4 regions of the Streptomyces sp. NPDC050997 genome follow, and region 1 is predicted to be linked to each of the others. Evidence: riboswitches for the same ligand, from Rfam matches in the RefSeq annotation. Region 1 holds a riboswitch; each other region holds the start of a gene.

Region 1 (2,194 bases):
ATCTGGAAGCATCCGTCACTCTGTCGAGCGTTCCCGCCTCGGTCTCCGCGGCCCGCGCCTATGTGCTCACCACCCTGGTGGAGTGGGGACTGGCGGCGGACACGGACATCGCCGACACCATCCGGCTGATCGTCTCCGAACTCACCACCAACGCCGTACAGCACACCTTCGGACAGTCACCCACCTTCACGGTGGACATCGAGCTCGACCGTGATGAACACCTGCGCATCGGTGTCACCGACAGCCACCCGCGATTCCCCAAACGGCTGCCGGCCGCCGTCCAGCAGGACAACGGCCGGGGCATGGTGATCATCCGTTGGCTGACCGCGGAGTGCGGCGGCAAACTGAGAGTCAGACCCACCAGAGAGGGCGGCAAGACGGTCTCCATCGAACTGCCGTGGTCCGTCCCGGCCGAGTCGGTGCCGGCGGCGGGACAGCAGGAGCCGTAGCGGAGCGGTGGGCGCGCCGGAGGCCGCGAGGCGGTCAGGAATGAAGGCCCCACGGGGGCGACGGCGGGTCAGATCGCCGTCACCCCGCGCGGGAGGGTCACTTGACCCGGCCGTACCAGACGCTCTTCGTCCAGATCTTCTGCAGCCGTACGACGTCCCCGGTCTTCGGGGAGTGCCAGAGCTTGCCCTTCCCGGCGTAGATGCCGACGTGGTACACGTTCGAGCCCGAGTGGAAGAAGACCAGGTCTCCCGCCTTGCGGCTCTTGGAGGTGATGTGGCGCGTCTTGTTGTACTGCTGGGCAGCCGTGCGGGGCAGTTTCTTGCCCGCCTTCTTGAACGAGTACAGCGTCAGTCCGGAGCAGTCGAACCTCTTCGGTCCGGTGGCCCCGTACTTGTACGGGGAGCCCTTCTTGGACGCCGCGACCTGCAGTGCCTTCGTCGCCGGTGTGGCGGCCGCGGCGTCGGAGGCGACGCCCGGGACCACCACCGAGCCGCCGACGGCGGCGATGGCGAAGGCCGAGGCCGTACCGGCCCTGACCATGAGCGACGGGACACGATTGAGCGCAGTCATGCGCAACCCTTCGTCAGCCGCCTGTGAAGGATGACCTGTCGGATTCGGGCTGACAAAGTTGCCCGGCCGCTGACGCGGCTTCACCCCAAGGGCTGCTCGACCCGGTCATGGCGTGACCGTTCCGGCGACCCGTCGTGCCTGGGTCCTCCACTCCTGCCGATCCACTTCTGTCGACCGGTCATCCGGGCGGCGGCAGGACTCGGCGTCCGCCCGGATCGCCCCGCCGTTGTGGCGGGGTCTTGTCGTCAGTCAGGGATCTTGGCTCACGGATGTCCGAAAAACCCAATGGAACCGGGGGTTTGTGTTGTTACTCACCACTCACCCGTTCGGGTGGACACCCCCATGTTCGAAGGGGTGTTGAAGGGCCCGAGGAGGCCTGGACCAGCAGCGGAACGCCCCATTTCGTCCCCGGACTACGCGCGTTGCGCAACCCTGTCAGGCCGAAAAATGGAGGCACGTCTACTCTGATTGGCGGTACCCCGTTTGGTCCGTTTCGGCTCCGGTCCGGACGTCGCGGGAGCGGGTCGGCGCGTCCGGACCGGCTGGGGGTGCGTCAACTGTCGGAGCGCGGCGGCACCGTGACGCGAGCCGTGCGGCGCTCCCCGTCCAGCACGCGCAGCGCACGCGCCAGCGTGTCGGCGTGCAGTTCGGTCTCGCCCCGACGGTGCATCAGCGCCAGCGCGTCCCGCAGTGCGGCCGCCTTGCCGACCAGTGCCTGCGCGGCACGCAGTCCTCGGTACGTGTCCCCGTGCTGCGCCGGATTGATCCGGCCGAGCAGGTCGACCACGTCGAGGTAACGGTCGATCAACTCACCCTCGGCGCTGGTGAGGGCGGGCAGCGGTGGCAGATCGGGCAGCATCGGGGATCACCTCGCTCCGGGTGCGGGACGTGAGGCCTTGCGGCTCGGGATGAGCCGGTCCACCAGGCCGTACTCCACGGCCTCCTGGGCGGTGAGGATCTTGTCCCGCTCGATGTCCGTGTGCACCTGCTCCGACGTCCGCCCGGTGTGCCGTACGAGCATCTCCTCCAGTCGGCTTCGTACCCGGGTCAACTCCTCGGCCTGGATGGCCAGATCGCTGGCCTGCCCCTGGATCGGCTGGGTGAAGGCGGGCTGGTGGATCACCATCCGAGCGCCCGGCAGCGCGTTCCGCTTGCCCGGCGTGCCCGCGGCGAG
Region 2 (2,194 bases), on a different contig from region 1:
GAAGGGTTCAGAACATGGCGTGATGGACCCGGACATACCGAAGGCCGGACCCGGGGATCAGGGGTCCGGCCTTCGGCAGCGTGTGGGGCAGGTGGTCGTGAGGGCGTCAGCCGACCGAGACACCCTTCGAGCGGAGGTAGGCGATCGGGTCCACGTCCGAGCCGTAGTCCGGCGTGGTGCGGATCTCGAAGTGCAGGTGCGGACCGGTCACGTTGCCGGTCGCGCCGGAGAGGCCGATCTGCTGACCCTCGGTCACGGTCTGACCGCCGGAGACGGAGAGCGAGGACAGGTGCGCGTACTGCGCGTAGTAGCCGTCGGCCAGCTTGATGACGACCTGGTTGCCGTACGCGCCGCCCCAGCCCGCGGAGACGACCGTGCCCGCACCGACGGCCTTGAGCGGAGTACCGGTCGGGACGACGAAGTCGACACCGGTGTGGTAGCCGCTGGACCACATGCTGCCCGCCACGTGGTAGCCCGTGCCGATGGTGGCGCCGCTGACCGGGAGGGTGAAGCCGTTCGCGGTGCTGGTGGTCACGGCACTCTGAGCGGCGGCCGCCGACTTCTTCGACGAGGACGCGGAGGCCGACTTCGGCTTCGGCTTCGGCGCGGAGGCCGGCTTCTCGGCACCCGTCGCGGCCTTCTTCCCTATCGTGAGCTTCAGACCGGGATGGATCAGCGACGGGTTGTCGCCTATGGCCTCACGATTGTCTTCGTAGAGCTTCTTCCAGCCTCCGCTGACGTTCTGCTCTTTGGCGATCTTCGCGAGATAGTCGCCGACGCGCACCACATAGGTCTTCGCGCCCGAAGTCCGCGCGGCCACCTTCTTTTCGGCCGTCGCCTTTTCGGCAACCGACTTCTTCGCGGTAGTCGCGACGGACGACTGAACGGCATTTCCCGAAAGGGACTGGACACTCGCCGCATGGGCGCCGGTGGCCCCCAGAAGCGGAAGTGCGAGTACGGCGCCGCCAGTTCCGGCGACGGCGATGGAACGAGCGAAGCGCTGGGTCTTCGTGCGGCGGTGCTTACCGTTCGCGGGCATGGCGAATTCCTCTCCGGCGCCTGCGAGGTGAGCTGTCGGGTGCGGACTGGAGATGCCCGGCCGTACCGAAGCACGACTTAACCCCTAGCCTGTTCCGGAGACCGAAACAGGCGGTTGTGCCTGTGGGTCCCCCGCTCCTGCCGTGTGCGGGTGAGTGTGTGCGGTCTCCGGGCGGCGGCAGGATTGGGCGTCCGTCCGGATCGGTGGCGAACGTAAGCGACTAAGACGCAATAGGACAAGCGGGAGGTTGCGTGCGAATGCGTTTTTGTTGATCCCTTACGGAATTCCCAGTCACCCTCAGTAAATCGACAGGGTCGCCCGCACCTCAAATCCCCTTGAAATACATAAGAATTACGTGAACATGACGGGCGACGCACGGTCACGAATATGACGCTGCTCACGCACCGTTCCTCAGATAGCCTCATTTCAGGCTGAGTTGCAATGAAGGTTCTAATTCGGACAGAACTCTCAGATGCGGCGCAGCCGGAGAACCGTCGCATCGAGGTCACCCCGAAGGCCGGTCCGCAGGCCGTGGTGCAACAACACGGCCCCTCGGTGGACTTCGCCCGTTTCGCGGCATTCGTACGACGCCGTCGGGTCAAGTCCGCGCAGCCGCAGCGCCGGCACCGGCTCGCCGTGGCGCTGCGCCTGGAGCCAGGCCAGGACGACCGACTCGTCACCCAGCACGTACTGCACCGCACTCGATCCACCCTCCGGCGGGCGCAGCCGATAGAGGTCGCCGCGCTGCACGACGGGGCGGATCTCCTTGTAGAGAGTCACCCAGTCGCGGGCCTCGGCGAGCTCCTCCTCGGTCCACTCGGCGAGATCCCCGCCGACTCCGAGCACCCCGGCCATGGCGCTGACGAACCGGAACCGCAGTGTGCTGACCCGGTCGTTGAGCTGGGTATTGGGACTGTCGGTGACCCAGGCCGCCATCACGCGCGCGGGGTGGATCTGGCTGAAGCCGTGCTGGATGGCGAGCCGGTCGAGCGGGTCGGTGTTGTCGGAGGTCCACACCTGGTCGGTACGGCTCATGACACCGAGGTCGATCCGCCCGCCGCCGCCCGAGCAGGACTCGAAGGCGACGCCCGGGTGGGCCTGGCGCAGCCGGTCCAGCAGGCGGTACAGCGCGTTCACGTGATCGACCCACAGGCG
Region 3 (2,194 bases), on a different contig from region 1:
CTCGATGACGGCGAGGACGGCCTTCTCGACACCCTTGCCGTGGTAGCGGTTGGGGTCACCGTCGCGGAGCTCGATGGCCTCGAAGGCACCCGTGGAGGCACCGGACGGAACGGCGGCACGACCCGTGCTGCCGTCGTCGAGGCCGACCTCGACCTCGACCGTGGGGTTGCCTCGGGAGTCCAGGATTTCCCGGGCTACGACGACGTCGATGGACGGCACGAGCATCTCCTTCTGGGATGTGACGCGGGTACGCGGGGCCGCGAGGCCCGTAGTGCACGGAGTCGCGGTCGGCTCCGCGAGATGAGCCTAACCGCCTTGGGGCGATCGGCCAGCCTGTCACCCACCTCTTGGACAGAACCGAGAGGAAATTGTTTCCGAACGGAACAAAGACCGGCGAGAAAGACCACACGAAGGTCGCGGGAAAGACCGCACAAAAAACCCCGCTCCGGTGCGTACGGGGGAACGCGCACCAGAGCGGGGAGCCCGTGGGGACGGGGGGCCCTCACGAGGCCTTCAGTATGAGGACCACACATGTGAGGGCGCTGTGGTTCGGACGGGCGCCGCGTATTACTTCAGGTGCAGCTGCTGGCCCGGGTAGATGAGGTTGGCGTCCTGAACGATGTCCTTGTTCAGCTCGAACAGCTTCTGCCAGCCGCCCTCGACCTTGTGCTTCGCGGCGATCGAGCCGAGGGTGTCACCCTTGACGACCTTGTACTCCCCGTCACCCTTCTTGACCTTCTTGCCGGTCGGGGTGGTGACGGTCTTCTTGGCCGCCGGACGGTCGTTGGAGCGGGAGGCCGGCTGCTCGCTCGAGCGGTCGGCGGTGCTGTTGGAGGACGAGCTGGAAGAGCTGCTGGACGAGCCGCTGCCGGACGAAGTGTCGGTGCCGCCGCCGGTGGAGGCGCCGGACAGACCCTTGCCGCAGACCGGCCAGGCACCCTTGCCCTGGGCGGCGAGAACCTTCTCGGCGACCGCGATCTGCTGCGTCTTGGAAGCCTGGTTGGCCTGCCCGGCGTACTGCGTGCCGCCGTACGCGGCCCAGGTCGAGGCGGAGAACTGCAGACCGCCGTAGTAGCCGTTGCCGGTGTTGATGGACCAGTTGCCGCCGGACTCGCACTGGGCGACGGTGTCCCACTCGGAGGCGGTGGCGGCGGAGGCGTTGCCGGCCGCCATCAGCGGAGCGGCGATGGCGACACCGGTGACGCCCGCTATCGCGGCGGCGCGGGTGGCCTTGGACGGACGGCGGTGCTTGCCCTGACCGGAAAACAGCATGCTTGATCCCCTCACCGACGCCTACGAGGTGAGCTGTCGGGTTCGGGCCGGTTGAGTTGCCCGGCCGCGTCCCTTCCGGGACGCGACTTCACCCCAAGCCGGTCCAGCTGACTGCTGGGCCCGGCACTTACCTTGGGTCCCCCGCTCCTGCCTACGGCGCTTTACGCGACGACTGTTCCCGTACGGCCACTGGCAGGATTCGGCGTTGCGGCAGACGGGGCTCGTGTTGGCGAGCGGTCCTGACCGTAGACACGCGATCCGCGGAATTTCAAAGACGATCAGGGCTTCTGAGAGTCATCCCACACTTTCACCAAATGGGACATTCAGCGCGAAGTGTGACGTGAACTCCCGTCGGTTTAGCCCTATTCGGCACCAAGTCCAAGGGTCTGACCGGGGGCGATATGACTTGGGTCGGAGCCGATCGCCTGCTTGTTCTCCTCGTAGAGGGCGCGCCACCCTCCTTGGAGGTCAAGGGAGTCGGCGATGGACTCGAGCGTGTCCCCGACGCGGACGGTGTACTCACCGCCGGCGGCGTGACGGCCGGCGGAGGTGCCGGTGTCGGCGGTGTCGGCGGCCGCGTCCTCGTCGGCACTGTCGCCGCGGTGCTTGCCGCCACCGAGGGCTCCGGTGTCGACCAGGCTCGAAGAGCCGCCCACCCGCCAGGAGTTGTCCGAGTCATCCTGTTTTGCCGCACTCGTGGAGGGGCTGTCGGATGCCTGCGAGTCACTGGATCCGGATCCGGAATCAGCGGACGTGCCGGACTTGGCCGAATTGCCCGCCCTGCTCGAACCGTCCGACGGCGCCTCGGAGGAGTCGGAGGGAGTCTTCGACGCGGACGCCGAAGGCGTGCCCGACGCTTCATCCGAGGATCCATTTCCGGACGAACCCGTTGATGAACCATCAGAGCCGAGCAATCCGGACG
Region 4 (2,194 bases), on a different contig from region 1:
GTCCGCCCGGCCACCGCCACCGTCGTGGTCGTCGGCGACCTCACCGACATCGAGCTCGACGCGCTGCTCGGCGACACCCTCGGCTCCTGGACCGGCTCCTCGGCCCAGCCGCGTCCCGTGCCGCCGGTGACCGCCGACGACACCGGCCGGGTCGTCATCGTGGACCGCCCCGGTGCCGTCCAGACGCAGCTGCTGATCGGCCGCATCGGCCCCGACCGGCACGCGCGCGTGTGGCCGGCCCAGGTGCTCGGCACGTACTGCCTGGGCGGCACCCTCACCTCCCGTCTGGACCGCGTCCTGCGGGAGGAGAAGGGCTACACCTACGGGGTCCGGGCGTTCGGGCAGGTCCTGCGCTCGACTCCGGACGGCTCGGGTGCCGCGATGCTCGCCATCAGTGGCTCCGTGGACACGCCGAACACCGGCCCCGCCCTGGAGGACCTGTGGACGGTGCTGCGCACGCTCGCGGCCGAGGGGCTGACCGACGCCGAGCGTGACGTCGCCGTCCAGAACCTCGTCGGGGTGGCGCCGCTGAAGTACGAGACCGCGGCGGCGGTCGCGGGCACGCTGGCCGACCAGGTCGAGCAGCACCTGTCCGACGACTTCCAGGCGACGCTGTACCAGCAGCTCGCCTCGACCGGCACCGTGGAGGCCACCGCGGCGGCCGTGAGCGCCTTCCCGGTGGACCGTCTGGTGACCGTCCTCGTCGGAGACGCCGCGCAGATCAAGGAGCCCGTAGAGGCTCTCGGCATCGGCGAAGTCTCCGTCGTCTCCGCGGAGTAGCGACACGGAGTAGCGACACGGAGTAAAGGCACGGAGCAGCCACAGCGGAGTCACCACACCTCCGCGAAGTGGCCACAGGTGTGCCCGGGGCCCCGGTGACAGCACAGTCACTGGGGCCCCTCGATGTCCGAATTGGGGGAGAGGTTGCCTGTCTGCCCTGTGGCATGCGCTACAAAAGCCGTGATCCGTTTGGGGATTGAAAGTTGCCCCGCTTAGCGTCATCCGGGCTGTCCGTCAGCCAGTGCGCCGCATCCGCGGCACCGGACAGTCATCGCCGAGTCCCCGCATGGCGCGAGCCAGGGGAGCCGGGGACCCACATGTGAAGTCCCTGGGGTGAATCGGACGCCCGCGCGCACCGCGAGGGGGTCCGTAGGAGACCTTCCTGCTCCGAACCCGTCAGCTAACCCGGTAGGCGAGAAGGAAGGAAAGGACAAGCCACCACATGGCGTTCATGTGCGCCGCCGGGAAGCACCGTCGTCCCAGCCGGATGAAGCGCGGCACCGCCCGCGCGGCGGGTGTCGCGGCACTCACCACCACCGGCGTCATCGGTACCCTGGCCGCCCCGGCGCTCGCCGCCGAGCCCGCGGTCGAGCAGACCGGCCTCACCCCCGTCATCACCATGGGTAATTCGATCGCGGACCAGATCGACGCCCAGGCCGTCGCCCAGAAGCAGGCCGCCGAGGAGGCCGAGGCGCAGCAGAAGGCCGAGGAGGCCGCGCGCAAGAGGGCGGTCGTGGAGGCCACCAAGGCCCGCGAGGCCAAGGAGCGCGTCGCCCGCGAGGAGGAGCGCAAGCGCCTCAACACCTATGTCGCCCCGATCTCCGGCTCGTACGTCTCGACGGGCTACAAGAGCGGTGGCTCCCTGTGGTCCTCCGGCAGCCACACCGGCATCGACTTCCACGCCTCGACCGGCACCACCGTCCACGCGGTCGGCTCCGGCACCGTGGTCGAGGCCGGCTGGGGCGGGTCGTACGGCAACCAGATCGTCATCAAGATGAACGACGGCACGTACACCCAGTACGGCCACCTGTCGTCCATCGGCGTCTCGGTGGGGCAGACCGTCACCCCGGGTCGGCAGATCGGCCTCTCCGGCGCGACCGGCAACGTCACCGGACCCCACCTGCACTTCGAGGCCCGCACGAGCGCCGAGTACGGCTCGGACATCGACCCGGTCTCCTACCTCCGATCGCACGGCGTGAACGCCTGACGCACGCGCCCGTGAACGTCTGACGCGCGCGTCCGTGAACGTCTGACGACGGGCGGCGAGACAACCCGAGGCCCCGGCTCCCCGAGCCGGGGCTTTCGGCGTTTCTGATGCCCGGCTGTCCAAAAAATATCCATGGGTTCCGGCCTGCCATCGGAAATTCCCGCTCATTGCAATAGAGTCACCGAACACACGTCAATCGTCGACGTT

The links. A riboswitch is a leader RNA that binds a small molecule or an ion and turns the genes downstream of it on or off. The one in region 1 is predicted to bind cyclic di-AMP.
Positions count from the first base shown of each region.
Region 2: it holds a riboswitch for cyclic di-AMP, as region 1 does, so the genes downstream of both, AB0H86_RS35530 (peptidoglycan DD-metalloendopeptidase family protein) here and AB0H86_RS10640 (C40 family peptidase) in region 1, are expected to answer to the same signal.
Region 3: it holds a riboswitch for cyclic di-AMP, as region 1 does, so the genes downstream of both, AB0H86_RS20140 (transglycosylase family protein) here and AB0H86_RS10640 (C40 family peptidase) in region 1, are expected to answer to the same signal.
Region 4: it holds a riboswitch for cyclic di-AMP, as region 1 does, so the genes downstream of both, AB0H86_RS30670 (M23 family metallopeptidase) here and AB0H86_RS10640 (C40 family peptidase) in region 1, are expected to answer to the same signal.

Region 1 covers NZ_JBFAGK010000004.1:144,645-146,838, forward strand. The annotation lists gene AB0H86_RS10635 (ATP-binding protein) at 1-449, shown strand, start outside; gene AB0H86_RS10640 (C40 family peptidase) at 547-1,020, opposite strand; cyclic di-AMP (ydaO/yuaA leader) riboswitch at 1,024-1,235, opposite strand; gene AB0H86_RS10645 (hypothetical protein) at 1,574-1,879, opposite strand; gene AB0H86_RS10650 (ATP-dependent Clp protease proteolytic subunit) at 1,886-2,194, opposite strand, start outside.
Region 2 covers NZ_JBFAGK010000022.1:5,450-7,643, forward strand. The annotation lists gene AB0H86_RS35530 (peptidoglycan DD-metalloendopeptidase family protein) at 107-1,039, opposite strand; cyclic di-AMP (ydaO/yuaA leader) riboswitch at 1,044-1,206, opposite strand; gene AB0H86_RS35535 (alpha-galactosidase) at 1,508-2,194, opposite strand, start outside.
Region 3 covers NZ_JBFAGK010000008.1:113,063-115,256, forward strand. The annotation lists gene eno (phosphopyruvate hydratase) at 1-219, opposite strand, end outside; gene AB0H86_RS20140 (transglycosylase family protein) at 568-1,272, opposite strand; cyclic di-AMP (ydaO/yuaA leader) riboswitch at 1,276-1,441, opposite strand; gene AB0H86_RS20145 (transglycosylase family protein) at 1,635-2,194, opposite strand, start outside.
Region 4 covers NZ_JBFAGK010000016.1:123,566-125,759, forward strand. The annotation lists gene AB0H86_RS30665 (pitrilysin family protein) at 1-780, shown strand, start outside; cyclic di-AMP (ydaO/yuaA leader) riboswitch at 1,043-1,209, shown strand; gene AB0H86_RS30670 (M23 family metallopeptidase) at 1,223-1,987, shown strand.